3 regions of the Methyloceanibacter caenitepidi genome follow, and region 3 is predicted to be linked to each of the others. Evidence: riboswitches for the same ligand, from Rfam matches in the RefSeq annotation. Region 3 holds a riboswitch; each other region holds the start of a gene.
The links. Region 3 has a riboswitch for cobalamin ahead of GL4_RS18090 (carbohydrate porin). Riboswitches for the same ligand answer to the same signal wherever they lie in the genome.
Positions count from the first base shown of each region.

Region 1: linked by a shared signal. The riboswitch ahead of GL4_RS01990 (DUF1636 family protein) and the one ahead of GL4_RS18090 (carbohydrate porin) in region 3 are both predicted to bind cobalamin.
Region 2: linked by a shared signal. The riboswitch ahead of GL4_RS15045 (energy-coupling factor ABC transporter permease) and the one ahead of GL4_RS18090 (carbohydrate porin) in region 3 are both predicted to bind cobalamin.

Region 1 is NZ_AP014648.1:426,983-436,657, forward strand. It holds gene cobG (precorrin-3B synthase) at 1-487, opposite strand, end outside; gene cobN (cobaltochelatase subunit CobN) at 484-3,822, opposite strand; gene cobW (cobalamin biosynthesis protein CobW) at 3,838-4,908, opposite strand; gene GL4_RS01990 (DUF1636 family protein) at 4,905-5,330, opposite strand; cobalamin riboswitch at 5,440-5,662, opposite strand; cobalamin riboswitch at 5,776-5,979, shown strand; gene GL4_RS01995 (HupE/UreJ family protein) at 6,016-6,645, shown strand; gene cobU (bifunctional adenosylcobinamide kinase/adenosylcobinamide-phosphate guanylyltransferase) at 6,653-7,189, shown strand; gene cobO (cob(I)yrinic acid a,c-diamide adenosyltransferase) at 7,186-7,803, shown strand; gene GL4_RS02010 (cobyric acid synthase) at 7,806-9,266, shown strand; gene cbiB (adenosylcobinamide-phosphate synthase CbiB) at 9,250-9,675, opposite strand, start outside.
Region 2 is NZ_AP014648.1:3,122,928-3,132,602, reverse strand. It holds gene GL4_RS15060 (efflux RND transporter permease subunit) at 1-64, shown strand, start outside; gene GL4_RS15055 (OmpA family protein) at 159-1,637, shown strand; gene GL4_RS15050 (hypothetical protein) at 1,671-2,303, shown strand; cobalamin riboswitch at 2,347-2,571, shown strand; gene GL4_RS15045 (energy-coupling factor ABC transporter permease) at 2,612-3,289, shown strand; gene GL4_RS15040 (pyridoxamine 5'-phosphate oxidase family protein) at 3,510-4,202, shown strand; gene GL4_RS15035 (SLC13 family permease) at 4,324-5,784, shown strand; gene GL4_RS15030 (AsmA family protein) at 6,050-8,842, shown strand; gene GL4_RS15025 (DUF1579 domain-containing protein) at 8,844-9,371, opposite strand; gene GL4_RS15020 (PepSY domain-containing protein) at 9,551-9,675, shown strand, end outside.
Region 3 is NZ_AP014648.1:1,300,141-1,309,815, reverse strand. It holds gene GL4_RS06070 (TonB-dependent receptor) at 1-1,728, opposite strand, end outside; gene GL4_RS17880 (hypothetical protein) at 2,017-2,217, shown strand; gene GL4_RS16610 (carbohydrate porin) at 2,246-2,983, opposite strand; gene GL4_RS18090 (carbohydrate porin) at 2,967-3,641, opposite strand; cobalamin riboswitch at 3,747-3,948, opposite strand; gene GL4_RS17145 (MerR family DNA-binding protein) at 4,383-4,703, shown strand; gene GL4_RS06050 (DUF411 domain-containing protein) at 5,883-6,323, shown strand; gene GL4_RS17445 (hypothetical protein) at 6,511-6,870, shown strand; gene GL4_RS06040 (efflux RND transporter periplasmic adaptor subunit) at 6,984-8,252, shown strand; gene GL4_RS06035 (tetratricopeptide repeat protein) at 8,923-9,675, shown strand, end outside.

The sequences.
Region 1 (9,675 bases), 870 kb from region 3:
CGCGCAGCGTCAGGCGGACATCCGCCCCCAATTCATCAAGCGAAATCGGCCCGCCGTCATCGACGACGACCGACACCTTCGGTGCAAGCTTGAGCGCGCGCTTGGCGATCCCTCGGCGGATTTCAGAGGCGATCTCTTGCGGATTGAAGCCGCCGCCCCGAGGTGCAGGCAACGGCGAGACGACGACGGGAACATGATCGTCGAACGGAATGTCGAGCGCCTCGACCGCAGCCGCAAAGCGTGGCGCGGAACTCTCGGACAGACCGCGCACCTGCAGGCTGCCCCGTGCCGTGATCTCCATGAGCCCGTTGCCATGGGTCCGCGCGGCGGCGCAAAGGGCGGCGAAGCTGTCGATCGGAACCGGCCCCGACAGCACAATCCGCGCAAGCAGCCCGTCGCCCGTCTCCATGGGCTCGGAAAGACGGGGGCACGCGCCTCTTGGGCGGCGCACCGCGAGGCCGTCGCTTTGACGCTGTCCCTCGCTCATTGTGCTGCCTCCGCAAAACCCAGGAGGGCGTCCGTATAAAGATCGTTCCGCTTCGGGTGCCACAATCCCTTGCGGCGTGCATCGTCGAGGCGCGTCGCGATGGCGCGGGCGGCTGGCAGGTTTTCCCGGATCAGGAAGTCTCGCACCGCAGTGTCCGCAAGATAGGCGTCGTGGATTGCGTCGAACAGGCTGTCGGAGACCGCGTCCGTGATCTCGGCGAAGTCCGCCAGCCGGTCGACGGTCTCGGCCAACTCGGCCGCGCCGCGCGCCCCGTGGCGCATCATGCCTTCGATGAAGGCGGGGCTGATCGCGCGGGCGCGCACGATCCGGGCGAGAGCCTGCGGCAGCGGCCGCGCTCTGGGAGCGTCCGGGTTGGTCGTGTCGAGCACGACGAGATCGGGACTGGCGCCGAGCGCGCGGGCGGCGGCCGCAAAGCCACCCATGTGGGCGACGTCCTCGGCGCCTTCGAGAATGTCGCGGGTCGGGTCGTCACTGATGTGCACGAGGAGGTCGGCCGACGCCACGCGGTTGGCGAAGGCGCCGCGACGGGCCGTGCCGGTTCCCTCGGCGCCGCCGTAAACATGTGATGTCGCTGCGAGATAGGCGGCGCTCAAAGCCTCGTCCGAGACGGGTTCGGCGCTCTCCGACCCCAGCAAGTCTTCGATCCCCGCGCCGTAGGCACCTGGTGCGCTGCCGAAGATGCGTTCGGGAGCCTCGGCGCCGGCCTCTTTGACTGCGGCTGCCAGCGGGTTCTCTTCCGCTTCCTCGTCCCGCGCGGCCACGAGCTTGACGGCGGCATCCAGCAGGGCGATCTGTGCCGGAAAGAGATCGCGGAACAGCCCCGAGATGCGGAAGGTGACGTCAACGCGCGGCCGTCCCATCGACGCGGGCGGCAGAACCTCGACGCCGGTGACGCGCCCCGTGGCGGGATCCCAGACTGGGCGGCAGCCCATGAGAGCCAGACCTTGTGCGATCTCCTCGCCGCCGGTCCTCAAGGTCGAACTACCCCAAAGGTCGATTACGAGCGAACGGGGCATCTCCCCATGCTCCTGCATGTAGCCGCGAACGATTTCGCTGGCGGCTCGCGCTCCAAGCTCCATGGCAGTTTGGGTGGGCAAGACGCGCGGATCGGCCGTGTAGAGATTGCGTCCTGTCGGCAGCACGTCGCGGCGTCCGCGCGCCGGCGCACCGGCGGGGCCCGGCTTCACGCGCTTGCCGTCGAGCGCATCGAGAAGCGCGGCGCGCTCTGTTTCTGCGCAGGCCAGCCAGTGGGCATCATCCGTATACGCATCACGTCCGAAAACGTGCAGCCCGTCCTTGACGGCGAGGTCTTTGAGATCGCACAGCCAGGTGTCGATCTTGCGCAAGGCCTCTTGTTCGCACTCACCCTGAGCAAGACCCGCCTCGGCGGCGAGTCCCGTCTCCTTTGCCTTGTCCACGATGAGCCCTGCGAGGCGGTCGCGCCGCCGCGTATCGAGACCGTCGGCAATCGCGTACTCGTCCACGAGTTGCTCCAGTTCGAGCGCCGCGCCGGACATCTCCGTACCGGTCAGCGGCGGCGGCAAGTGGCCGATGGTCACCGCCGCGACACGCCGCTTGGCCTGCGCCGCTTCGCCGGGATTGGACACGATGAAGGGATAGAACACCGGCAGGGTGCCCAGCACGGCTTCGGGGGAGCAGGATGCCGTGAGGGCGACAGCATGACCGGGTAGCCACTCCAGCGTGCCGTGGGCGCCGAGATGCAAAACCGCATCCGCACCGATCTCGTGCTGCATCCACAGGCCGAAGGCCAGCAGTGCATGGCGGGGGGGCAGCACCGGATCGTGATAGTCCGCGCGCCGGTCGGTCGTCTTGCCCCGGTCGGGCGGAAGCGCGGCGACGAGTTTGCCAAATCTCGCGGCCTTGTATCGGAAGGCGCCGTCGCGAAAATCCGGGTCCTCCTCGGGACGGCCCCAAGCCTCGCGCACCGTCGCGACTACGGATTCAGGAAGCGCTGACACGAGACGCTCGTAGCGTTCGAGGCTCAGGCATAAGCCCCCTGCCGGGTCGGTCAGGCGTGCCAGCAGCGTGCGCGAATCTTCCGGAACACCCTCAACCGTGTATCCGGCGTCCTCGAGATCCGACAAAACAGCCAGCACGCTCGCGGGTACGTCGAGTCCGACGGCATAGGCCGCCCTGCCACCCGCGCCGGGGTAGTCCGGCAGCACGATGGCCAGCTTGCGATCCGCGCGCGGCATGTGCCGGAGGCGGGCGAGCTTCGCGATCTTGTCCCCGACCGCCTCGATGCGATCGGGTTCGGGTTTGCTGACGAAGCCTTCAAAACCCAGTGCGTCGTCTTTGTCGCGCTTGTCTTTGAAGCCGAGCGTTCCGGCCAGCACACGCCCGTCGAGCTCGGGCAGAACCACATGCATGGACAGGTCCGACGGGCCGAGACCGCGCGGGTTGGAGGCCCAGGCCTCACGCCGCGTGTTGGCGACGATCGCCTGCAGAACCGGCGCATCGCAGCCGTCGAAAACGCCGTCGCCGGCGGCAAAGGCTGTCGTCGTCACGATCACCGACGGGTCGAGCCGGCCGAAAGCCTCGCGCACGAAAGCGATCGCATCCGGCGCCTTCAAGCTGGGAACGAAAAGCGGGACGGGATTGAGCCCGCGCGCTGCAAGCGCGTCGCACAGCGCATCGATGGGCCCCGTGTCCGCGGCAAGCAGCGAGGCGCGATAGAAAAGAATCGGAACAGTTGCTTCCTGCTCCGGACCCGGAGCGAGCTGGGCATCGATGTCGGTCACGCCTGTGCCGGGCCGGTACGCGCCCATGCGCGGAAACGTATGCGGCGGCGGCGCCTCGATCGCCGCGCCGCCAAGACGGGCCAGGCGCCGCAGCAGTGCGCGCAGGTTCGCAGCACCGCCCTCGCGGAAATAGGCCAGGAGAGTTTGCAGTTCGGCTTCGTCCAACGTCGATAGCTCGAACAGGCGCGGGTCGTCCCGGTCTTCACCCGGCAGGACAGCGAGCGCGATCCCGCGCTCACGGGCGACGGCGGACAGCCTCTCGACGCCATAGCGCCACCAGTCCAGGCCGCCCAAGAGCCGGACCACGATCACCTTGGCGTGCTGGGCGACAGTGTCGATCCAAAGATCGGTGGACATGGGATGGCGAAGGTCGCGCAAATGCGCGAGCCGCACGGACGGCACCTGTTCGCGCTCGTCGGCGTACGCGGCCGCGAGACCCGAGAGGTCGCTATCCGTGAAAGACAAGACCGCGATGTCGCCGGGCGTCTGGCCCAGGTCGATCGGCTCGGCGATGTCGTCGAGCGTCGCGCTGCTTGTCTGCAGGAGGTGCATCCGCGGGCCTTTCGGTTATCCGGCCAGGGCTTCTTGGCCAGCCCGTGACGTGTCACCGGTCAGAAACTTGGCGACCGCCTCGCGGTCGAGGCCCTTCAAGCCGATCACGACGACCTTGCCTTGGCGGTCCTCCGCCCGCTCCCAGGGACGGTCGAAATAGTGGTTCACGCGCGGCCCCACGGCCTGGATCAGCAGGCGCATCGGCTTGCCCGCCACGGCGGCGAAGCCCTTCACGCGCAGCACATCGTGCGCCTCGGCCAACTCGGCGATGCGCTGCGTGATGTCCGCGGCATCGGCGACCTCCGCGATCGGAACGACGAACGTGTCGAAATCGTCGTGGTCGTGATCCTCCTCGCTGTCGTGATGGGTCTTGCGGTTTTCAATATCGTCTTCCGCGCCGATACCGAGACCGAGGAGTGCGGTGGCATCGACCTTCCCTTCCGACACGGTCACCACGCCGATGCCGCGCGGAAGCGCAGCCGTCACCGACTGCATGGCGCGCTGGAGCCCGTCGGCATCGAGCAAATCGCGCTTGTTAAGGACGATCAGGTCGGCGCAGGCAATTTGATCCTCGAAAACCTCTTCGATGGGATCGTCGTGATCGAGCGCATCGTCCGCAGCGCGCTGCGCGGAGAGCGCTTCGATGTCGGCGGAGACTTGACCCTCGGCGAGAGCCGCGCCGTCGACGACCGCCACGACACCGTCAACGGTGACGCGGTTCTTGATGGCCGGCCAGTGGAAGGCTTGGACCAGGGGCTTCGGCAGCGCGAGGCCCGAGGTTTCGATCACGATGTGGTCGACCGGCGGCTCGGCCGCCAGGATCTCGTCGAGGGCCGGCACGAACTCGTCCGCGACCGTGCAGCACAGGCAGCCATTGGCGAGCTCGACGATATTTTCCTCGCTGCAGTTCTCGTCGCCGCAGCCTTTGAGGATCTCGCCATCGATACCCACATCGCCGAATTCGTTCACGATTACGGCCAGACGCCGCCCATTGGCGTTGGCGAGCACGTGGCGGATGAGCGTGGTTTTTCCCGAGCCGAGAAAGCCGGTCACGATCGTGCAGGGAACGCGGGCGACGGAATTCATTCAAAATCCTCCGGAATGGGGCCGAGTACGAGGGGTGGAACGCGCGCAACGAGGCCGCCCTTGAGGGCGTCGGGCCGGCCGCGCCAGGGCAGGAGACCGTCCTCTGCTTCTGCGAGCAGCATCGCGCCGTCGATGAGAGCGGCCGCATCGTCGGGGGTGCTCAGATCGCCGAAGACATAGGTCCAGCTGTCCTTCTTTCGCATTGCCGCGCTGAGCGAGCGCCGGCAATTGGCAAGGCATTCGACTTGGCGGACCGTTACGCGCGTTCCGCGCGCGGCCTCCGCTGTGGCCTCGGCGAGAAGCAGGCCCGCGCGGGGGGCATCGGCTGCGTCGTCCGGCTTGCGGCAGGTTACGCAGACATAGACCGTGGGGCCCTCCGGGATGGGGGCGGCGCTGTCCTTGGCGTCTAGGGGAGATGTCACCCTGATGATCCCTCGGCGATCCCAAGCGAAAGCCACAGCAGACAGGGTGCAATGCGGCCCAGATTCGGGCCGGAACGAGGACCAACCGTCGCAGAGGCACCCCGCCCGGCGAACGACTAGATCGACGACAGGTCTCCTGGCTTCGCGGGTCTCTCCCTTCGCCGCCTTCCCGGGTCAGTCCCAGTGGCAATGGCTCGGGCGCCCAAGACCGGTATCGAGACCGTTCGATGGGCTCACCGCTTACAGTTGCGGGGGCAGCCGCGGGTTTGGGATATCCCCATACCGCGTTCCCTGTTCGCTCGAAACGAGCAACCGTCGATCAGGCACATAAGGGCTTCCGGTGCGGGTTTGTCAATGCGTTGTATGGGTTTGTGATCTGCGGGCGCCACTCTCGGTCGTCAGGCCCGCCACCGAGGTTTCCCTCTTGCGACGGGCCCTTCAGGCTCTATAGTCGTTGCGCCGATGGTTCCCGCATGAGGCGGGACGCAAGAAGGGAACACGGTGAGGGAGTCTCCCGATTCCGTGGCTGCCCCCGCAACTGAAAGCGGAGAGCGCCCCTCGTCACGCCACTGGAGCGGTCGCTCCGGGAAGGTTGAGGGGATGCGCAGACCCGCGAAGCCAGGAAACCTGCCACGGCACAAACCTTGAACGGCGTCCTCGGGTGGAGGGCGCAAGGGGGGACCACATGACTCGTTCTTCGCTCCATCGCACCGCGCTTTTGGCGCTCGCCGCACTTATGCTCACCGCCGCGCCGGCCTCGGCGCACCACGTCATGGGCGGCGAAATGCCGTCCACGTTCGTCCAGGGCTTTCTTTCCGGTCTCGGCCACCCGGTGATCGGGCTCGACCATCTGGCGTTTCTCATTGCCGTTGGCGTCGCGGTCGGCGTCGGCGGTCTCAATCTCGGCCTGCCGGTCCTGTTCGTCGCGGCTTCGGCCGTCGGCGTCGGCATCCATGTCGTCGGGTTCCAGCTGCCTGGGGCCGAGCTTATCGTCGCGTCCTCGGTAGTGATCGTCGGCGCTCTCATCGCCGCCGGCCGCGCGTTGCCCCTCGCCGCCTGGGGCGCCTTGTTCGGCGCCGCCGGCCTGGCGCACGGCTATGCCTACGGCGAGTCGATCTTCGGCGCAGAGCCAACCCCGCTCTTGGCCTATCTGCTCGGCCTTGTGGTCATTCAAAGCGCGCTCAGCGTGGGCGTGGCCTTATTGTTCCGCATCCGCAATCTGTCCGTCTCGGCCGTGGCGCCGCGTCTGGCCGGTGCGGTTGTCGTCGGCATCGGCATCGCCGCGCTGCTCGGCCAGATCATCCCGGACGCATAGCGATCTGATGGCAGACAACAGCCTCGAGGACGAGGGGATTACCTTCGTCCTTGGGGGTGCCCGCTCGGGAAAAAGCCGTTTCGCCGAAAGCTTTGTCGCCAGTCTTCCTAGGCCCTGGGTCTATATTGCCACGGCCGAGGCCCATGACGACGAGATGAAGGCGCGGATCGCCGAGCACCAGGCCCGGCGCGAGGCCGGCTGGCAGACCTTGGAGGCGCCCCACGATCTGCATGACGCCATACGCGCGGCGCCGAAAGGGGCCATCGTCCTCGTGGACTGTTTGACCTTGTGGCTCTCAAATATCATGCACGGCCCTTTCGACGTCGGCCGCGCGATGGACCAGCTGGAGGACGCGTTGCACACCCGTGAGAGCGCCACCGTACTGGTCTCCAACGAAGTCGGAATGGGGCTGGTGCCCGAAACACCGCTCGGGCGCGCGTTCCGCGATGCGCAAGGGCGGCTCAATCAGCGTATCGCCGCCATCGCCAGCCGGGTGATTTTCGTGGTCGCGGGGCAGCCTCTCATCGTGAAAGGAAGCACATGACCAAATCGGTCGAAGAGAAAGACCTCGAGCGCCATCGCGCCAAGATGGCGAAACGCAAAGAGCTGCAAGATGCCGAGGTCGCCGAGAAGACCGTCGAGAAGGGGCTCCTGATCGTCCACACGGGAACGGGCAAGGGCAAGTCGACGGCGGCTTTCGGTCTTGCCTTGCGCATGATCGGCCGCGGCAAGCGCGTGGGGATCGTGCAGTTCGTCAAGGGCGCGTGGCATACGGCGGAGCGTGACGCCTTGGAGCGATTCGGCGATCAGGTTGCTTGGTATTCCATGGGCGAAGGCTTCACCTGGGAGACCCAGGATCTGGAACGCGACATCGCCGCGGCGGAGCGTGCCTGGGCCAAGGCGGTCGAGTTGATGGACGATCCCAGCTTCAGCCTTGTCATTCTCGACGAACTGAACATCGCGCTGCGCTACGACTATCTGCCTTTCGAAGAGGTCGTGGCCACGCTGAAGGCGCGGCGCCCGGACCTCCATGTGATCGTGACCGGACGCAACGCCAAGCCGGCGCTGATCGACGCGGCGGATCTCGTCACCGACATGACGCTCGTGAAGCACCATTTCGCCGCCGGGGTGAAGGCGCAAGCCGGCATCGAATTCTAGCGATGACCGCCCGCGCGCTCATGTTTCAGGGCACGGGCTCCGATGTGGGTAAGTCCCTGATCGTGGCCGGGCTGGCGCGCGCGCTCGTGTCCCGTGGACTGAAGGTCTTGCCCTTCAAGCCGCAAAACATGTCGAACAATGCGGCGGTCACCATCGATGGAGGTGAGATCGGGCGCGCACAGGCTCTGCAGGCGCGGGCGGCGCGCGAAACGCCAAGCGTTCACATGAATCCGGTTTTGCTCAAGCCGCAGAGCGAAGTCGGGGCGCAGATCATCGTGCGCGGCCAGGTTTACGGAAAGGCCAAGGCCGCGGACTACCAGGCGCTGAAGCCCGAGCTGATGGACGCGGTGCAGGATAGCTTCGCCCTTCTCAAGGACGAGGCGGACATCGTTCTAGTCGAAGGGGCAGGCAGCGCCTCTGAAGTCAATCTTCGCGCGAATGACATCGCCAATATGGGCTTTGCACGCGAAGCCGACGTGCCCGTCGTGCTCATCGGCGATATCGACCGCGGAGGTGTCATCGCCAGCCTCGTGGGCACAAAGGCGGTGCTCGACCCCGACGATGCCGCGATGATCCGCGGATTCCTCGTCAACAAATTCAGGGGCGATCCGTCGTTGTTCGCGGACGGCATGGTGCGCATCGCGAGAGAGACGGGCTGGGAACCGCTCGGCCTGATCCCGTTCTTCGCGGACGCAAGAGCCCTGCCTGCCGAGGACGCGCTGGCCCTCGAGCAGCAGCAGGCCGCAAAGACCGACGCGTTGCTGAAGGTCGCCGTGCCGCTGTTGCCTCATATCTCGAATTTCGACGACCTCGATCCGTTCGCCGCCGAGCCGGCCGTCGAAGTCGTCCGTATACGTCCTGGTGAGGCGCTGCCGGGGGACGCGCAACTCGTCATCCTGCCGGGCTCGAAAGCGACGCTGTCCGACTTGCGCGTACTGCGTGACGCCGGTTTCGACATCGATATCGAGGCGCATTTGCGCCGGGGCGGATCGGTGCTCGGCCTGTGCGGCGGCTATCAGATGCTTGGGCGTGTGTTGCGCGACCCGGACGGCATCGAAGGGCCTCCCGGAGAGGCCGAGGGTCTCGGTCTACTCGATGTGGAGACCACGTTGTCGGACGAGAAGCGTCTCGAGCCGGCGTCCGGCCACACCTTCGACGGTGTCCCGTTCGAGGGCTACGAAATGCATATGGGACGCACGAAAGGGCCCGATTGCGCACGGGCGTTCGCACGGCTCGACACGGGCTTCCAGGACGGCGCGATCTCGGCGGACCGTCAGGTTTACGGCACCTACGTGCACGGGCTGTTCGCGGACGACCGCCAGCGCGCCGCATGGCTAGCGCGGTTCTCCGCTGGCCCGTCGCAGATTCGCTACGAGGAACAAGTCGACGCCGTGCTGGACGATCTAGCCGCTCATTTGGAGGACCATGTCGACATCGACCGCCTACTCACCTTGTCGCGTTGAAGATCATGCCGAGCACGGCCGCGATCGCCACAAGCGCGATCAAGACTGCGTCGGCGCGCGCGTACAGGCGAAGCGCGGCGCGAATGTCTTGGGCGGTTGCGGTGCGCCGGCCGTCGCCGAGCCAAGGGCCGTCCGTATGCGATCCGGCGTAAGTGCGCGGTCCACCCAGCACCACGCCGAGGGCCCCTGCCATGGCCGCCTCCGGGTACCCGGCATTCGGGGAGGCGTGCTTGGCCGCATCGCGCCGCATTGCCGTCCACGCGCGCCCGGGAGATGCCTCTTTCGTGAGGGCCGCCGCGGCGACGAGCAACAGGCCGGACAGGCGGGCGCCCGGCAGGTTAACGGCGTCGTCGAGCTTGGCGGATGCGCGTCCGAAATCCTCGTATCGTTCGGAGCGATGACCGATCAT
Region 2 (9,675 bases), 1.6 Mb from region 3:
ACTGCGGCGGAAAATGACGAGCCCAAAGTCACACCATTCCGAGGTTGCGTCGCACGGCGTCTAGGCGGCATGTTGTCGGTCGTTGTGTGAGGTCCGGCCAAGGCGTTTGGCGCATTGTTCCCCTCGCAGCGATTTGGGGCCATCGAGGGAGGATGCCGGTGCGGAAGGTCTTGGGAATCTTGGTGCTCGTCTTGGGCGTCGCGGCGCTGTGCTGGTATGGCACCAAGCATCATGCCAAGCGAATCGAGCAGACCGTTGCCGATGGCGCCAACGGGGCCGTCGCCGCATCGGTGCACGGCCTGACGACCACTGTCACGGGCCGCGACATCGAGGTCAACGGCCTCGCCGACAGCGCCGCGGAACAGAAACGGATCCTCGAGACTCTCGATATCGTCCAGGGGCGGCGCGTCGTTCGTGACAAGATCAAGGTTCTTGAGTCGGTCGCTCCCTATACGTTCTCGGCGGTGAAGTCGGACAAAGGCATCACGGTTTCCGGGCATGTGCCGACCGAGGCTGCGCGGGCAGGTATCGCCGTCGTTCTCGATCACGATGCATCGTCGCTGAAACTGGCCTCCGGTGCGCCGGGCGGCTGGACGATGGTCGCGCAGGACGGACTCAGCGCGCTCATCAAGCTCAACAAGGGCACGCTCACCATGAAGGACAAGTCGTTGACCCTAGAGGGCGAGGCGACGACGCCTACCGCCGGGGAGGCGGCGCTGGCCGAACTCAAGGACGTGCCGCCGGGCTATATGGTGGACACGTCGCTCAGCTATCTCGACGACGGCAAGCCGATAGAGTTCGAGCTGGTCTATTCCGCCGCCGATGGGGCATCCGTCAGCGGTAAGCTTCCGGCCGGCCTCACCACCGAGGCCATCGCCGCGGCGCTTGGTCTCGATCAAGTTTCCGGGGAGCCAAGCATCGCGATTTCAGGCGACCCCGAGCCTGCGCTCGCCATTCTTAAGAAGCTCGGCTCTTGGCTGCCCGAGTTCGACTCGCTGAAATTGACGCTCGGTGACTCCGGCAATGCGGCGCTGTCGGGGGGTGACAACGGTTTTCCGTTCGCCGGAAACGCAAGCCCGGGCGCGGATATCGAACTTCTCGAGACGGGTCTGTCAAAGGATCTCGGGGATGCAGTCGCCGTGCGTGTGGAGGCGGCGACCGATCTGCCGCCAGACGGCACAAGCCGCAAGAACGCGGCGACAGGCGAGACCGAGGTGATGACGGCCGGCTATTGGCTGCCGCAAATGGACTTCGTGGCCGGCTACGGTCAGTGCCGCGACAAGGCCAACGCCCTTCTGTCCAAGCGCGACGTCAATTTCGTGACCGGCTCCGCGCGGCTCGACGCGCGCTCCTTGCAGGTCATCAACGCGATGACGGCGCTCGTTATGAAGTGCGTCCAGTCCGGCAATCTGCGCGTGGAGGTCGGTGGCCATACGGACAGCCAGGGCGATAGCGACTTCAACATGGACCTGAGCCAGAAGCGTGCCGACGCGGTCGTCGAAGCCCTCAAGAAGCGCGGCATCCCGGGGGATGCGATCACGGCGGCGGGCTATGGCGACACGAAGCCGCTGGCCGAAAACGACACGGAAGAGGGCCGGGCGGCGAACCGACGCGTCACCTTGGCGTTCACTCAATAAGCGGCCCGGAAGGCCTACAAGGGGGATTGTTCGATGTTCAAGAATTGGGGCTTCCTGCTCGCAGAAATCTGGTTCCTCATCGTGCTCGCAGCCCTTCTGGGACTGTTCGTGGGATGGCTCCTGTGGGGCGGCCGTCGCAAGACCTCCTACAAGAGCTCCGGCGACGAGGCAGGGACATTGCGCGCCCAACTTGAAGATTGCCGCGCGAGCTGCCGGGAGAAGGACGATCTGATCGGTCGCCTCGAGGGGCGGCTCGAAGGCCGCGGAACCTCGAAGGAGGCTCGTCCAGCCACGCCGGCGATGGCTGCGGCCCCTGCCAATCTTGCAGTCATGAATGCACCGGTTGCCGAGCGCGCCAGCGAGGGCGTCAAACCCAAGACGCTCGATGCGCCGCTGGAGGGCAAGGCGGATAACCTGAAGAAAATCAAAGGTGTAGGCCCGAAGCTCGAAAAGCTCTGCAACCGTTTGGGCTTTTGGCATTTCGACCAGATCGCCAATTGGACCGACGCTGAAGTGGCCTGGGTCGACGCCAACCTCGAAGGCTTCAAAGGACGGGTCACGCGCGACGACTGGGTCGCGCAGGCCAAGCTGCTGGCGGAAGGCCGCACGACCGAGTTTTCCAAGCGCGTCGAGGCCGGCGACGTCTACGAGAAAGACAAGAAATAGGAAAAATCAGACCGCACTGCTTGACCGGCGCCCCGAGTCGGCCAAAAGTTCGCCCGCCTATGGTGTCCGGGCGCGGAAACGCGGCCGGATGAAACGGGAATAGGTGGGGCCGTCCGCGGCCCGAAGCCTAGCCGCCCCCGCGACTGTATGCGGTGAGCCGCCTTCCACCGATGTCACTGGCCCAACTGTCACCCAAGGCAAGGGCTGGGAAGACGGAAGCCGGCCGCGACCCGCGAGCCAGGAGACCGGCCATTCGGCAAACGGACCAACCCATGCGCCGTCGGGTGAGACGGCAAAGGAACCACAACATGCATATTGAACCTGGCCTTGTTGCCGACAGTAAGATTTGGCTGAGTTACGCCACCGCCGCCGGCGCAGGCGCCTACGGCCTGAAGCTCGCTTGGGAAGACGTGAAGGAGCGGGGGCCGGTGTCGCTGCTCGCTCGGGCCGCGGGCGCCACATCGCTCGTCTTCTGCTTTTTCGAAGTGTTCCCGCACTACCCGGTCGGGGTCTCCGAGGTTCACCTTATTTTCGGCTCGACGCTGTTCCTGATCTTCGGCGGTGCGCCCGCAGCTATCGGTTTGGCCTTGGGCCTTTTCCTGCAGGGCCTCTTCTTCGCGCCTTTCGACCTGCCGCAATACGGCATGAACGTCACGACGCTGCTAGTGCCGCTGTTCGGTCTGCGCTACCTCGCCGGCAAGGTCATCGAGCCCGGCACGCCCTATGTGGATTTGAAGTACCGTCAAGCTCTGGCGCTTTCGACGGCCTATCAGGCGGGGATCGTCGCCTGGGTGACGTTCTGGGCGCTGTACGGCCATGGCTTCGGCGTTGAGAACGTCCAGTCGATCGCGACCTTCGGCGGCGCCTACATGTTGGTGATCATTGTGGAGCCGCTGGCGGATCTCGCCGTGCTCGCCGGTGCCAAGGCGATCAATGCCTTGCGGGGCAGCGTCCTGGTCGGAGACCGGCTCTACAATCCGGCCTAGTCGGAACTGGCAAAACGACGGTTCAAGACGGCGGTGCGTTCAGTCGCACCGCCGTTTTTTTGCTGTGTGGAGATACGGAACGTCCGGGCGGATAGGCAGCGGGTTTTGCAAAGCCGAGGATTGCCTGCTCTGCTAGAAGGGGACGCTCGTCCAATTAGAGGCGAGCCCGCGAAGGTCTTCGCGGACAACAGCACGAACAACGGCACACGGGAGGGACATCATGGCGACGGAAGAAGACGTATCTATCCCCAATCCGGACGCGTTCTACTCGCCTCAGCAGCGCGCGCTCCAAGACGAGATGCAGAGCCGGCCGCTCGCCAACGCCGTGGTCTTTGCCGTGGTTCGCGACGAGCTTGACCCGGAGATGGCCGGCTTCATCTCCAGCCGCGACTACTTCTTCCTTTCCACGGTAAACGAGGACGGAGAGCCGACGGTCTCATACAAGGGCGGCAATGTGGGCGTCGCCCATGTGGTGGACAACAAGACGATTGTGTTCCCGAGTTACAATGGTAACGGCATGTACTTTTCGGCGGGCAATATCTCCGCCACGGGGAAGGTCGGTATGCTGTTCATCGACATGTGCACGCCCCATCGCGTGAGGGTGCAGGGCACCGCGGCGCTGTCCCAGAACGAAGACCACATGAAGCTCTTTCCCGGCGCCGAGTTCGTGGTCGAGGTCAGGGTCGACAAGGCCTTCATCAATTGCGCCCGCTACATCCACAAGCATGAGCGCGTGGAGGCCACGAACCGCTACGTGCCGGATGCGACGGGAGAGGCGCCGCTGCCCGCCTGGAAGCGGATCGATCTGATTCAGGAGGCTCTTCCTGAAGCCGACGCCGGCCGGGTCGCCGAGAACGGCGGCACAATCACCGAGGACGAGTACAAGCAAAAGGTGATGGACGGGACGTCCTAGGTCTGGCCCTCACGCCCTAAATTGACATCCGGCCACGATCCGTGCCCAAAGCGGGTACGGACGATTTCAGCTGTGGCCCGAAAACGTTTCGCGGCACCTGAGCGAAAGGCGGTCGCGAAACATGCTTGAGCCCGATGACGGCGGTGCCGGCCGCAAACTGCATCAACTGGTGGGGCTGGTACTTGGCCCGGTCGTCTTTACGGCCTGTGTCATCAGCTCCGCGCCGGAGGGATTGTCGGCCGCGGGCTGGTCCGTTGCGGCTCTGGCCTTATGGATGGCCATATGGTGGGCCACGGAGGCGGTCCCGCTCTTCGTGACGGCGCTTCTGCCGCTGGCCGTCTTGCCGCTTCTCGGTGTCGAGGGCATCGACGGGGCCGCGGCGCCGTTCGCACATCCCGTCGTGTTCTTGCTGCTGGGCGGCTTTCTGATCGGCCTCGCGCTCGAGAAATGGAATCTGCATCGGCGTATCGCCTTCCACATTATTCTCGCGGTCGGTAGCCGTCCGCTCAACCTCATCGCGGGCAAGATGCTTGCGACAGCCTTCCTGAGCATGTGGATCACGAATACGGCGACGACCATCATGGTGCTACCCATTGCGATGTCGCTCATCGCCGTCGTCGCACCGGACGGGAAACGTGCGCATGGCGAGGCGGCTAATTTCGGCACCGCCATGATGCTCGGCATCGCCTATGCGGCCTCCATCGGTGGCATGGCCTCGCTCGTGGGCTCACCGACAAACTTGCTGGCCGCCAGCTATCTGGAGGAGGTCTTCGGCATCGAGATGACGTTCCTCGACTGGATGCTGTTCGCGCTGCCGATCTCCGCCATGCTTCTCGTGTGCGCCTATCTCATCCTGACGCGGCTCGCGTTTCCCGTGTCCAACCGCCTCGGTAGGGTCGATCCGGGGCTTGTCCAAGGGATGTTGCACGCAATGGGGCCGATGACGGGTCCTGAAAAGCGCGTCTGTGCCGTATTCTCCACGGTCGCGCTGTGCTGGATCGTTTCACCGTTGGTCGAAGACCGGCTCGGATTCGATATCTCCGACACGGGCATCGCGATCATCGGCGCGATCGCACTCTTCGCCATCCCGGCGCATTGGCCCGACCGGACCTTCCTTTTGGATGCAACGGCGGTACGCCGAATTCCCTGGGAGGTTCTGATCCTGTTCGGTGGCGGGCTGAGCCTTGCCAAGGCTATCGACACGACTGGTCTTGCGGCGTGGATCGGGAACGGCCTGTCCTTCTTGGATGCCATGCCGCTGTTTGTACTGATCTTCGGCGTGACGCTGCTCGTGGTCTTATTGACGGAGTTGATGAGCAACACGGCGACTGTCGCGGCCTTTCTGCCGATCGCCGGCAGTCTTGCGCTCGGGACGGACGTGGCGCCGCTTCTGTTCGTGATGCCGATTGCCCTCGCGGCGTCATCGGCCTTCATGCTGCCGGTCGCGACCCCGCCGAACACGCTTGTTTTCGGTACGGGCTACGTCACCCTGCCTCAGATGATGCGCGCCGGCGCGCTGCTGAATTTGTTCGGAACGGCGATCATCGCGGCCGCCGTGACGCTGGCCGCGCGGTTCCTTTAGCGAGATGGCGGGAAGTGGCCCGGCCAGGAGCCCATTCCTGTCCGGGCCGAAACGCCTTTATTGTTAACTTCCCGTTCGGTTTTGAGCCCTAAAACGCTAGCCCCTCAATTGTTAACGAGGTGTTAACGCCGAGGCGATCCGTCCACAGCCTTCGCCGTGACGGCGGCGGGCCGGCCCCCGGTTCTGATGGCGCAAGGCCAATGGCCTTGCGCGCCCATGGTATTGGGATAGGCTCGCCGCTCTTGAACCGTGGCGCCTTCTTCCCATGAGCCTTTCATCTTTTCTCCGGACGATCCTCCAAGTCGGATTTGTTTTGCTTCTGATCCTCGCCATTCCAGTGGCGGGACTTATGTTGATTTCGGCCGGCCCCTTCGAAGAGGTGCGGCGCAAGGCGGCCCAGCACTTCATCAGCGAGGCGATCGATGTGCCGGTCGAGGTCAAAGGACCTGTCGAAATCGGCATCAGCCTCGAGCCGAAAGTTTCTCTTCGCGATATCGTGGCCGTTGAGAACCGCTTGCCGGCGGACATGAAGGATTTGTCGGTCAAGGCCGTCGTTGTAGAGATCCCGCTACTGCCGTTGTTGACGGGTCACCTGGATTTGAGCGGGTTGACTGTCGATGGCCTCAAGGTTGCGATCGACATCCCGCAAGGACGCGGCACCGGAGTGCAGGGCATCCAAGCGATTGCCGGATTTGTCGGCAACGTCGTGCATTCGGGCTCCTCCAGCGATTTCGAGATGCGCGACACCTTGATCGACATCACCGATCAGGAGACCGGGTTCAAGATCACCTATGCGTTCGATGCGGTCGTCAGTAAGGCAAGAGACGACGGGTCGATCGTCGTCGACGCGAAGGGACGCATGAATGGAGAGCCCTGGAAGTTCAGCGGTGATGTGAAGCCGCGGATGGATGGACAGAAGCGGACATTCGACTTCTCCGTCGACCATCCAGGCCTCGTGGGAGCTCTGTCTGGCGACTACGTCTTCGGTTCTGCTGGTGATGTGGTCGATGTGAAGGTGACGGCAGAGGTGCCCTCGCTGCAGCAATCCCTCGAGCTCTACGGCATCAAGGGCGAGCTGGACGGCTCCAGCGACTTCTCCGGCCGGATATCCGGACCGCTTGAGGCCCTGAAGCTATCGGACGTGGAATTCACGACCAGCTTCGAGTCCGGCGACGCCTACACGCTCTCCGGCGGCATTGACGATCTGACCGCCATGAGCGGTCTCGACCTGACCTTGGACGGTAAGATCAAGAAGCATGATCCACCCGACAGCCAGGTCTGGCCGTTCCTGAAAGTCGGCATCTCTGGTTTCTCGGGCAAGCTGAAGGGCTCTCTGGACGGCGTTATGGTGCGGGATCTTACCATCGACACCACGGCCATTGACACGACGCTCAGCACGCTGGGACCGATCACCGCGGAGCGTCTGTACAAGGATAAAGATGGTCGTCTCGGAATCTACGATGTTGTCATTCTCGCCGGCGATACGGAACATCCGGGTCTCCGCATCACCGGCGACGTGAAGGACATCATCGACTTCAAAGGCGTGGACCTCAAAGGCGTTTTCGATATTCCGACCACGGAGTTCTTGGATCTCGCTGTGAACAAGGACGTTGCCGGGCTCGGCCACTTTTCCGGTGACTTCGAGGTCTCCGATGCGGATGGATCGTTGGGACTTGAGGCGCTTTCGGCAAGAGTGACGGACAGCAAACTGCTGTCGCTGTCGCTCGATCTCTCCTACGACGACGTGAAGGCGGGAGACGACTTCGACCTTGCCACGCAACTCGACATTCCGAGCTTCGAAGCCTTGGCCGCCGCTCTCGGATCGGACGCGGCCGATGTGGGGCAGGTCAAGTTCGACGGCACCGTGTCGGGCGGCAAGAACAGGCTCAACCTGGCCGGGACGGCGCTCGCGGGCGAGACAACGATCAAGGGCGTGCTCAGCGGGGTCGTCAAAGACGGCAAGCCGTCGCTTTCGGGCAGTCTGTCCTCGCCGCTGCTGCATCTGTCGGACGTGAAGAGACTTCACGCGGTCGGTACGACCTATCTGCAGAACGTCGATGACAAGGATCTCGATGTCGTCGACTACAGCGACATGTGGAATGACCTCCCGGTCGACCTGGAGATCGACGTCGCCGAGATCGCGGGCGGCGGAACCGATGCGAGCAATATCAAGGGACAGGTGACGTATCTTTCGGGGATCGTGGGGCTCGACCCGCTGGCTCTCACCTATCTCGGCGGTCGGGCGACGACATCGGGCAAGATCGACACGGTCAAGAAGCCGACCAGTTTCGCCCTGAAAGGCAACGTGGACAGTTTGGCGATCGGCACGATCCTGAAAGAGATGAAGGTGAATTTCCCGGTGCGCGGTACGCTCTTTGTCGACTACGACCTGACAGGCGCGGGCAATACCATCGCCGAGATTCCCGGCTCACTCGGCGGATCGGCGCGTTCGTCTTTGCGCGACGGCTGGATGGGATCAGACTTGATCAATCTGACCGGCATGAGCCTGCCGGCCTGGCTTCTGTCGCGCGAACGCGGCGGTGGTACCGAGCTTGTTTGCGTCGTAGCGCCGTTTGCCTTCAACGAGGGCCGGGGCACCACGCGCGGTCTGGTGCTCGAAACGCGCGAGGTTCAGATCGCGGGCGTGGGCTATGTGAACCTGCGGCGGGAAACTATCGATCTGCGGTTCAAGCCGCAGCCCTTGCGGCGGGAACTCATCCAGGTCACCCAGCCCTTCGCGATCCAGGGGAACCTCTACCATCCGACGGTCCATCTCAAAGGCGTACCGGTGTTGAACGCGCTAGCCGGATCGATCGCCTTTCCGTTCAACGCGCTCGACCACATCATTCAGCCGCGGCTTGGGGAGGTTCGTCACAAGCCTTGCCAGGTGATTCACACGGCGATGCCCGAAGAGGGCGGTAGAGAGCGCCGCCAGGGCGGCCGCGGCCCGCTCGGTCTCGGGATCCTGGGAGGCGAGGGGCCAGCCAGCCGTGCGCGCGAGCAGGGCCGCGGACGCGAGGCTCCCCGCGAGGGGCTGTTCGGGCGCGAGCGGCGCTAGGCTATTTTTTGCGGCGGTAGTGAGCCGTCATGAATTCGAACCACGCCCCGCCTTCGCCGGGCATGCGCGACTTCAGGGTCCAATGATCGTCGCTCTCGATCTCGATGATGTCCTGATAGGGGACCAAGGAGCCGTCGCCTGAGAAGCTCGGGCCTTCCGTGTCGAGCGTGAGAACCTTGCCGGCGGCGTCCAGAGAGCCGTCATAAATCCATAAATGGGTCATGCAGGACGCGACGAAGCTGCCGACGAAGCGTTGCTTCTGCGGATCGTAGCCGAGCGTGATGAGACTGTTGACGGGCGTCCCGTCCGGGGCGTCGCCGGATCCATCGCACAAGATCCACAGCCCGCCGAGCGACTGGACCGACGTTTCGCCGATGCTCTTCATCGGAGGCTCGCCGGGGCCCATGATGCATTCGCCTTCGAAGTTCCAGTCGCCGATCAGCCGATGTAGCCAATCGTGCTCCTTCTGCGGCGTGGGCATCGCGCAGGTGTCGTTGGCGGCTTGTTCGCCAGTCGTCGTCTCAGTCATGACTTCGATATTCTCCAATGCCGTACAAAAAAGTATGTCGACTATGCTGGAACACTGCGATGCCGCTGACGTTAATGCATACATGTTGTCCTGGAAATATTCAGCGTTGTTTTAGGAAAGTCTTCTACTAAGAGGGCGCGATCCCTATATCCGGGACTGGCCAACAGGAGGAACGAACTATGCGGATTTTAATTACGGCGTTTGCTTTGATGTTTGCCATGACGACGGCGTCCTTCGCCACCGACGAGGCGCTCACCGAGGAGCAGGTCGAGGGCGTTCAGACGGCGATCAAGGCCATGGGCTG
Region 3 (9,675 bases):
CTGGAAGCCGTTCAGCGTATCCTCGAAGCTGACGTCGAAGCGGTCGAAGCGGATGCCGCCGATCAGCTCGAAATAGCGCGTGATCTCGAACTGATCCTGGATGAAGGCGCTCGACGTATCGAGGTCGGTGAAACGGCGCCGGTTCGGCCGGTTGTACAGGGTCCTGGTGAAGACCGTCGGATCGGCCACCGGCACGTCGAGGGTGAAGATGCCGGAACCCGGCGCCACGAAGACCGGCAGATTGCGGAACGCATCGTTCTTTTGCACGCCGAACTCCAGGCCGCCCACCAGCGTGTGGCGGAGGTGCTGCCCGTGCGCGAACGAATAGGAGAAGTCCGTCTGATTGACGAAGTTCTGGCGGGCTTCGATATTTTGATAGCCGTCGAGCTCCACCAGACCCGGCCCCGGCGCGTTCACCGCCGAAGATGCGAAAATGTTCTGGTAGAGCTTGTCGTAGTCCGCGAAGAAGGTGTGGTTGCGGATCTGCAGGCCGCCCGTGGTCTCGTGCTCGAGCGTCGCCGTGGCCACGTGCCCGTCGAACGTGGTCAAGCTCGCGAAGGGCTGGCCGAAATACGTCTCGAGGGGAGCCTGAAACGGCCTGCCGTCGATCGACGGACCGCCGCGGTCGATGTTCTGGTCGTGGGTCTTGTACTCGTAGCTGAAATGCAGCGTGGTCCGCTCGCCGAGCTTGAAGCCCATGGTCGGATTGATGCCGTAGCGCTCGAGCCACGAGAATTCCCGGAACGTCTCCGAGTCCTCGTACATGGCATTCAGGCGGAACGCGGCGTTGGGCGAGATCGCCTGGCCGACGTCTGCCGTCCCGCGCGCGCGGCCCCAGCTGCCGACCTGCACCGTGCCCTCGTAGATCGGAACGCCGTCGGCGCGCTTGGTGACGCGGTTGATCACGCCACCGCCGCCGCCGCGGCCGAAGATCATGGCGTTCGGGCCTTTGAGCACCTCGATGGTCTGGACGTTGTAGAGATCGCGGAACGTCTCGATGTCGTCGCGCACGCCGTCGACGAAAAAGTCCGCGGTGGTTTCCTGGCCGCGGAAGGTCAGCTGATCGCGATGCCCCTCGCCCTGCTGCACGGCGATGCCCGGAACGTAGAGCAGCGCCTGGCCGAGCGTGTTGGCGGCCTGATCCTCGGCGAGCTCCTCGGGGATGATCGAGACCGAGCCCGGGATGTTCATGATCAGCGTATTCGTCTTGGTCGCGGACGAGGTGCCCGCGGCGTAATAGCCGTCGACGCCCGACGAGCCGCGGTTCAGCGTGCTGCCGTCCACGGGGAGATCGAAGATCGCCTCCTCGATCGCGTCCTGGGAGGCGTAGCCGCCGTCGGCCGTGGCGGCGGGCGCGCTCACGGGAGCGCTCGCGGTGGTGCGCGGCGCGGGGCGGGGCCGCGGCCTCGGCTCAGGGTCGGGCTCCGCCTCGACCACGGCGGGCGCGGCCTCAATGTCGGGATCCTGCTCGACGATCACCGGAGGGACCTGGGTGTCGGCTCCAGGATCGGGGCTGCCGCCCGTGGCGGCGGGGGCGCCGTTGCCGGTCACGCCCGATTCTAGGCCGCCCTCTCCGGTTGTTTTCCCGGTCTCCTGTGCATGAACTATTTCACCCGATAGGGCAATGAGCGCCGCAGAGGCCGCCAAGGCGAGCAGCCGCTCTCTAACTTCGCTGAGTTTCCTGGACGAACGCGACGCGGAATGCGCCGCCGTGACACGGAGTTCCATTTACTGCCCCCCGGCTCTGATCGACCTTGGGGCGCGCCTCATCTCACGCGAAACTGCTCCCCTCAAATCCACAGGCAACGATATTAGGGTTCGAGTGCTGCGCATAATGAAGGGTTTTCAACTTAATATATGAACAAAATTCATTTTTAGGATAGTGACCAGGCAGTAGAGGACCTCAACCGATTTCTGGCGTCACGCACACGAAGGTTTAGTTACCCTGTGCCTACATCTGGTTGGGTTGGTCTCTCGAGGACGGCAATTCGCGCTATAAGCTCAGACTTTGCCTTGGTGCAGGATCACGTCACCCTTTTTTTTATCCTGGCGCCCTACCACCCGGCCTTCATCGTCACAAAGGCCGACGTCGGCGCCCCCGAAAGAGATGTTGTTGTGCAAGGAGATCTAATACCCGGTGCCGAACATGTTCTCCGCATTGACGCGCTCTTTTCTAGCCTGTTTCGCGATTTTGAATCGCCGCCCGATTTCACATGAGTTTCTACTCGTCACGCTATTCCTGGGATCAGTAATTGATGATGCTCCTCATCCCAACGACCAACGCATTCTCGACTTTTTGGTTGGGTGTATCGTTGAATAGATTGGGCACCGAGCCTCCGGGATTATGGATGTATTGCACCACTGGCTGTATCGCCCAGCCAGATACGATCTCTGCAATGTAGTTCAACTCGAGGATTAGTTCATAATCGCGAATGATATGCAGCCCCGCCTTGCGGTCGAGATCGGAGGCTTCGTTCGAAATACCGGAATACGCGACGCCTAGAGCGATGCCGTCATGAGGGCGCCCGGGCACCCATCCGTCGAAGACAATGCCAACATCAGCATAAGTGTCGACCTGATTGCGGTCAGCCGGGCTAAGGATCGCTCGGGCGAAGGCCGATACACCTCCTGTGCCGCATTGGCCTTCTGGTTGATAGAGCACCTGATCGACTACCACATAGACGGCTTGGTTTCCTTCATGGCGAGACGCAGAAAGCCCCTGCGCGAGCGGGTGTATTGGATCATCGAACTCGCCAAAATCGTACCAGCCGCCAAGTTTGACCGTGCCGGACGGGCAGCTGCCGTTGCCGTAGGAATAGTCGGCCTCGAAGAGCAACAAGGGGGGATCGTTAAGGCGAAAATCGAAGCCGTGCGCGTTACACTGCCCGGGATCACGTTCCTCGGCGCAGGGACCGGCTGGATCACTATCATAAATCCCAAATTTCAGTTGGAATAGGTCCTGAACTTCAACAGCGACGCGCACCCCTGGTGATGCAAACGGATAGATGGGACCGCCAAAAAGGAAGGTTGTCGGAGCTGAGAGTCGTCCAGCCAAAGGTAGAGGCGATGAATCTCGCAGCCACCTCCGAAATGAGAAATTCACTGTCGGCACCCAGCTGGCCGAGACGGATAGAGGCGTGCCCGTCATAGAAAGCCTGTTCAAGCCAAAGCTCATGCAGACGCGTGGAAGGGAATGCCTCTATGTTGCTAACGCTGACGATGCTGCCGATGTTTTCAGCAGTGATGCTGGTGCCGTGAATTTGATAGAAATCTATATGGAAACTCAACCCTCGTGCACCGGTGAGGTTCTCAAGATCGGCATCGAGGTATCCCTCGAGAAGTCCTGCGTAATGTACGCTTTGCTCCATTCCTCCTGAGACGTTGCCTAGCACGTCGCTGGTGTAGTCGATGCCGTAAGAAACTCCCTGCCGGGCAAGGACATTGCGTACACTTCGAGGATCTCCATATCCTGGCAGACTCGTTGCAATCGAGGGCTCCGGGATCCCCGGCGGCAGCTCACCTATCCCGTCTGGAAGACGGACATGTGGATGATGCTGCTGATCGGCCCATGAACCGTTAGCGATAAGAAACGGACTTGCGAATAAAGTTGTGACGAGACAAATGGCCGTGATCGACTTCACGATAGGATTTCCATCCATGTGCGCCTGCGGCGCGAAGCCTTCACGGATGGAACGCGAACTAGCGCTTCCCTTCTTCGCCTGCGAGCACCCCGCTCGCACGACGCCGATCAGGCACCTGTGACGGCAGGTCTCCTGGCTCGCGGGTCGCTGCCTAGACGCCGTCTTCCCGGGTTTCCCCCAGTGACATGTTGGCGCTCGGCTTGCCGCTCACAGTTGCGGGGGCAGCTGCGGACTTAGCTGGCATTATGCCAACTTCTCCACATTCCCTTTTCATCCTCATAGAGGAACCGTCTTGCAAATGATTATCAGTAGATTCCAACTTCGTCAATTCGCCAGTTCCTGCTTGGCAGGCGGATGGTCCCGAGGCACTGCCAGGCCGTTGCTCAGCGCAGGCTAATGCATGCAAAAGGACGCCCCGCCAGTTGGGGCTAGCGGGGCGTTGATGTACGGCATTCGTATGTGACTGCCGTACATAGATCAGGCTGGCTCTCCGGTAGCAAAGCGCCTTCTCGCTTATTGGTCGTTCAGGAATGGCAACCAGCCACTCGGGCCGGCTCACACGAAACGCTGAACGGTCAAAGTGGTGATGATCGGCTAGTGGGTGATGATGACATCCTTCACGGTGGAGTATGACCTTTACGACAGCGTGCAACGTTGTGTCCAATAAGAAGGCAATCGCTCCCCAGTTCTACCTTTTTTCGTTCGACCATTAACATCGAGACGATTAGATACTACGAACGCGTGGGGCTGCTTGATGCTCCGCCCCGCACTCGGGGTGGGCTTCGCATGTACGACCGGCATCATACTCGACGCCTGACCTTCATTCGTCGCAGCCGTGAACTCGGCTTTTCGTTGGACGACATTTGCACATTGATCAGTCTCTCAGGGCGAAATCAGGATTGCGCTGCAAGGGAGTTGACTCTTCGGCACGTGGATCAGGTGCAGGGCAAAATCGCCAACCTAAAGCGGTTGGAGAGAGCACTAAAAAGTCTGGCCGAGGCGTGTAAGCCCGGCGATCAAAAATCGTGCCCCATCTTCGATGCTCTAGCCGGGCAAAGTTAAGTGGCGGCTTACCGACTGCAACTGCGCTGAAGTGTCATAAGCAAGTGCAAGCGACGACGACACTGGGGTCGGATGCCAGTGCCAAATATTTGATCACGAGACCCTTGATGTTTTTGGCAGAGAGATCATTCTGATGAGATGGTCACGTTCGTCAGTCGGCTCGCTTTCGCCATCTTCCTCACCGTAAGTTCGCACGCAGTGGCGGGCTTGAGCCACGCTCAACCTATTGTCGGTGCTGTCGACTTGATCACGGCTACCAATCTTGGGGCTGGCGAGTGCGACCATTGCGATGGCTGTAGCAAGCCTTGTGTTGTGCCGGTCGTTTGCAATAGTCCCTGCTCGCCCATGGCTTTGCCGTTGACCTGGACGGAAGAAGCCGCCTCTAAAACTACCTCCCTCAAATCAACTGAAGGTTCGCGGTTCAGAAGCGCGGTGATCCGCGCTCCTACACCACCTCCTCGCTTTTTCCACTTCGTCTGAGCAGTCCCTGGAGTGGGCCTGCCTAGTCATGGGACCCCCGCCTTTTGGGGGCGTTCCGTCGTTCATGCGGCGGTCGAACAACCATCGATGCCCAAAGGAGTGGAAAAATGTATCGATCACTAGCAGTCGTCCTGACTGGAGTAGCGTTTGTCGCTGTAAGTCTATCGTCGGACGTCGCCACCGCGCACCACAACGCCTATCACAACTTGGGAAAGTGTGGTTCCGCGGTCGAGTGTCCGGGTCAGAAGCAAGGGACCCAAACGAAAAGCTCTAACCGTTAGACTTCGATAGAAAGGGTCGGCCGGGCCTTATCCGATAGGCCTGGCCGATCCCACAAAGACCGATGCTCAAGCGCCGGGTATAATCGAACGCTTGGGCATATGGCAAAGATGATGGCCACCAGCGTTGCGTCAGGGATCTTCGCCGCGTGTATTAGTCTGAATTATCAAAGAGTGCAGCCTCTACAGCAGTCCTAGGAGGATTGAATCATGAGCGAGATGATGAATAACGGAATGATGTGGGGTATGGGAATTTGGTGGCTGATCATCGGTACCATCGCCGTGCTCGTTATTGCGGCCTTAGTCAAGTACCTGTTCTTTCGCTGAGAAGGACAGGGCGAGTGCGACCGAAGTCTCGCCCCTCAATGGGGTTACACTTGGCACGCTTGCCTTTGCCATCTGCATTGTAAGGAGTATCCGGATGAAACACGCCATGAGAATAATTGCCGCGTTGGTGTTTGCCTTCGTCACCGACTCAGCCTTTGCGCAGACTTTAGAAGGGACATTCTACAAGCAACAGCAGTGCACGTGCTGTGAGGCCCACGCAGACTACCTGCGCAAAAGCGGCTTCGAGCTGGATATAACGTCAGTGAACAACTTGGCTGAGATGAGCCTTGATGCCGGTGTGCCCGAGGGCTTTCAAGGTTGCCATCTTATCAAGCTGAACGGCTACGTTTTTGAGGGGCACCTGACCAGCGAAATCATAAAGAGGTTTCTGGCTGAAAAGCCACGGGACACCATTGGTCTCAGCATTCCCGGCATGCCAAGCGGCGTTCCCGGAATGGAAGGTCCAAAGGAGGGACCAATCAAGGTTTATGCTGTGAAGAAGGACGGCACCACATCGATCTACGCCACTCAGTAATTATTAAACAGTGGCCTCGCCTGTACGAAGCTCTCGACCGCCTGCCGGGGGATTTGCGCTAATCAGCGCGACCACGACTTGGGAGTACTGGGAGGCGGTGCGTCAGTTCTGGGTCAAAAGCGGGCGTCAAGGGCTCACAGCGAGTTCACTTGACCAGCATACGGTCGGCGGTTACGCCAACTGCAGCATGAGGAGTTTGCGCATCATAGTCGATGCCGTCGTGGCGTTGTCGCTGGCCGCCCTGCCGGTCTCGGCCGTCGCAATGCCCTCAGCCGTGGCGGCTGGAGTGGCGGCCGGCATGCCCGATGCGTCCGATATGGCGGCGCACACGAATTGCTGTGCCGAGTCCAAACACTGCGAAAAGCAACCTAAGAACGGCTGCGGCGAATCCAGCGCGTGCCTCCTTAAATGCACCGTGCTCTCCGCCGCTCAAGTCGCGGCGATGGATCTTGCCACGCCGCCCAAAGCAGCGCCGAAACTCGCGAACTTGGTTACGAGCTTCCGGTCCACGCTGGACCACCCGGCTCTCCCGCCACCCCGCGTCTAGATCCTTGAACGAAGTCGTGTCGCCGCCACGCACAAGCTCGTGCCTGGCGAGCTGCACGCGCGAGCCCTTTGTACTGCGAAGGCCCGTCACTCTCGGATTTGGAGACGCGCGCTATGAAGCGTCTAAGTAGTTTGGCCTTGCTGGCCGCCGGCATTGTCGCCGGGGCGGCGGGCACTTATTGGTACGCGCATCGGGACGAGCCGATGCCGATACATGCCGCGACCGAGCCCGCCGCTCACGACGAGATGAGCGAAGGCGAGAACGGCGAACGGAAGATTCTCTATTACCGCAACCCCATGGGTCTGCCGGACACCTCGCCGGTGCCGAAGAAGGACTCCATGGGCATGGACTACATCCCCGTCTACGCCGACGAGGTCGATGACAGTGACACCGTGAAGGTGAGCCTGGCCAAGATTCAACGAAGCGGCGTCAAGACCGAGACGGTCGGCCTCAAAGCGTTATCCCGTGAGGTACGCGGCGTTGGCACGGTCGAGCACGACGAATCGACACTTTGGGTCGTGACGGTTCGCTCCGACGGCTACATCGAGGATCTGTTTGTCAATAAGGCCGGGGCGCACGTAAAGACGAGCGATCCGATGTTCCGGTTCTACAGTCCGCAAATTCAGCTGGCCCAAGTCGACCTCCTGGTCTCGTTGCGCACGCAAGGCCGCACCGGCTTCAACCGGGACGTCAGAGGCGCCATTCAAAAGTTGCGTAACCTCGACGTACCGCAAGAACGGATCGACGAGGTGATCGAGACCAAGGAGAATGTGAGAACGCTCGATTGGCCGGCGCCCGCCTCGGGCCACGTAATCGAGAAAAACGTGCTCAAGGGCCAGTTTGTGGAGGCGGGCGAGGAGTTGTTCCGCATCGCCGACAACTCGCATGTTTGGGTCATTGCCGAAGTGGCCGAGGCTGACATCGCCGACGTCAAGGTCGGCACGCCCGTCACGGTAACGCTCCGCGCCTTCCCCAACGACCCGCACGAAGGCAAAGTGACCTTCATCTATCCCCACATGCGAACGATGGAGACGCGAACCGTCTCGGTCCGCATCGAGCTGCCGAATCCCGACGGGTCGATGAAGCCCGGCATGTATGCCGACGTGGTGCTCCGTCCCGACGCCGATGCTCCCGACGTCATGGCGGTGCCTTCCAACGCCGTCATCGACAGCGGCACGCGCAAGATCGTTCTCATCGCCAAGGGTGAAGACCGGTTCGAGCCGCGCGAGGTCAGCATTGGGCGCATCGGCAGCGGCTTTATAGAAGTGATCGACGGCTTGGAGGAAGGCGAGGAGGTCGTGATCTCCGCCACCTTCCTCATCGACGCCGAAAGCAAGCTGAAAGCGGCGCTCGAAGCCTTCAACCAGGGGGCACGTGAATAATCGCGCGCATCGTTAGTTGGTCGGTCGAAACATCTTCCTGGTCGGGCTCGTCACGAATTGCCAGATTTCTCTGTCATTTTCGGCAATGTGGCTTGACATTCCTTGCCCGCCGAGGCTGGTTTCATCGATGAGCCGCTTTTTTTTACGACTGGTCCGGCTTTTTTTGGCCACCGCACTTATGTTCGGAGGCGCGGTCGGGCATGCGAATTCAGTCGTTCACACCGTTTCGAGCGATTTTGGCGTGCCTCATGAGCACGCCAGTCCCGCGGAGGTCAGGCTGGTTAGCTCGTTCACGCACAGCGATCCTTCTGGGCTTGAAACCGAAAGGGAAAGCCCGAGCCACGGCCTCAGTGTCTGTCTAGACGCCCATTGCTGCGCGCCCGCCGTGCATGCGGTGCCTCAGAATGACCTGCGGCAAGGGCTGAAGAGTGGTAGGTTCGGATTCGCGGCCGCCCCTGGTTATGCACTCTACGTTGCCTTTTCTCTTCTAAAACCACCACGCGCAATCGCCTGATTCAACGGCTGCCCCCGTGCAGACGCTGTCTGCTTAAACAGCAGTGGGATCTTGGGTGAGTCGTGCACCTTATTGGTGCTCGACTTTCGCCCAGAATCGGCAATTCCAGTTCGAGTCCTGCTGCATATCTTGTCCGCAGCAAAGGTGCATTGAACCATGCGCAAAAGATTCCTTTCACTGATCCTTATTGGTATGACGGCTCCGTTGCCGGCACTGGCAACGCCACAATGCGACGTCGCCCCTATTGACTCGTCTTTGACAGAAACGAGGCGTGCAGATCAGCTCGCTACTCGCGCTTTTTCGTGCCTCAAGGCGGGAAAGCCCATTCAAGCAATAGCCGACTTTAGCGAACTGATTGGGATCGACCCCGAGCATGCCCAGGCTTATCTCAACCGCGGTAGCACTTACGTGAGGCTCGGTGAATTTGATGCGGGCCTTAGTGACTACTCCCGCGTCATCGCACTTGCTCCAGAGCGCTTTGAGGGGTGGTACAACAGAGGCTCGGCCCGTGTGGCGGCACTCCAATACGATGAGGCGATCGTCGACCTTACTGAGGCAATCAAAATAAGACCTGATCTCGGATACGCTTATTGCAATCGGGGCCTTAGCTATCTGCGGAAAATGGAACCTGAGAAAGCCCTGGCTGATTTCGAAAAGGGCCTCGACCTACGTGTTGACATGCCGCTCTGTTACTACGGTAGAGGTGAGATCGCGCTGTCGGACGGCAACTATCGTGCAGCGATCAACGACCTCACGCGCGGCATCAATTTCAAACCCACGGTCCTGGCTCTGATACAACGGGCCACCGCCTACGAAAAACTAGGCGATATTGATAGCGCGCTGAGAGACTACCGCAGCGCCCTAGCCTTACAACCGGAGTCAAAAGAAGCGCAGGCCGGAGTTGTGCGA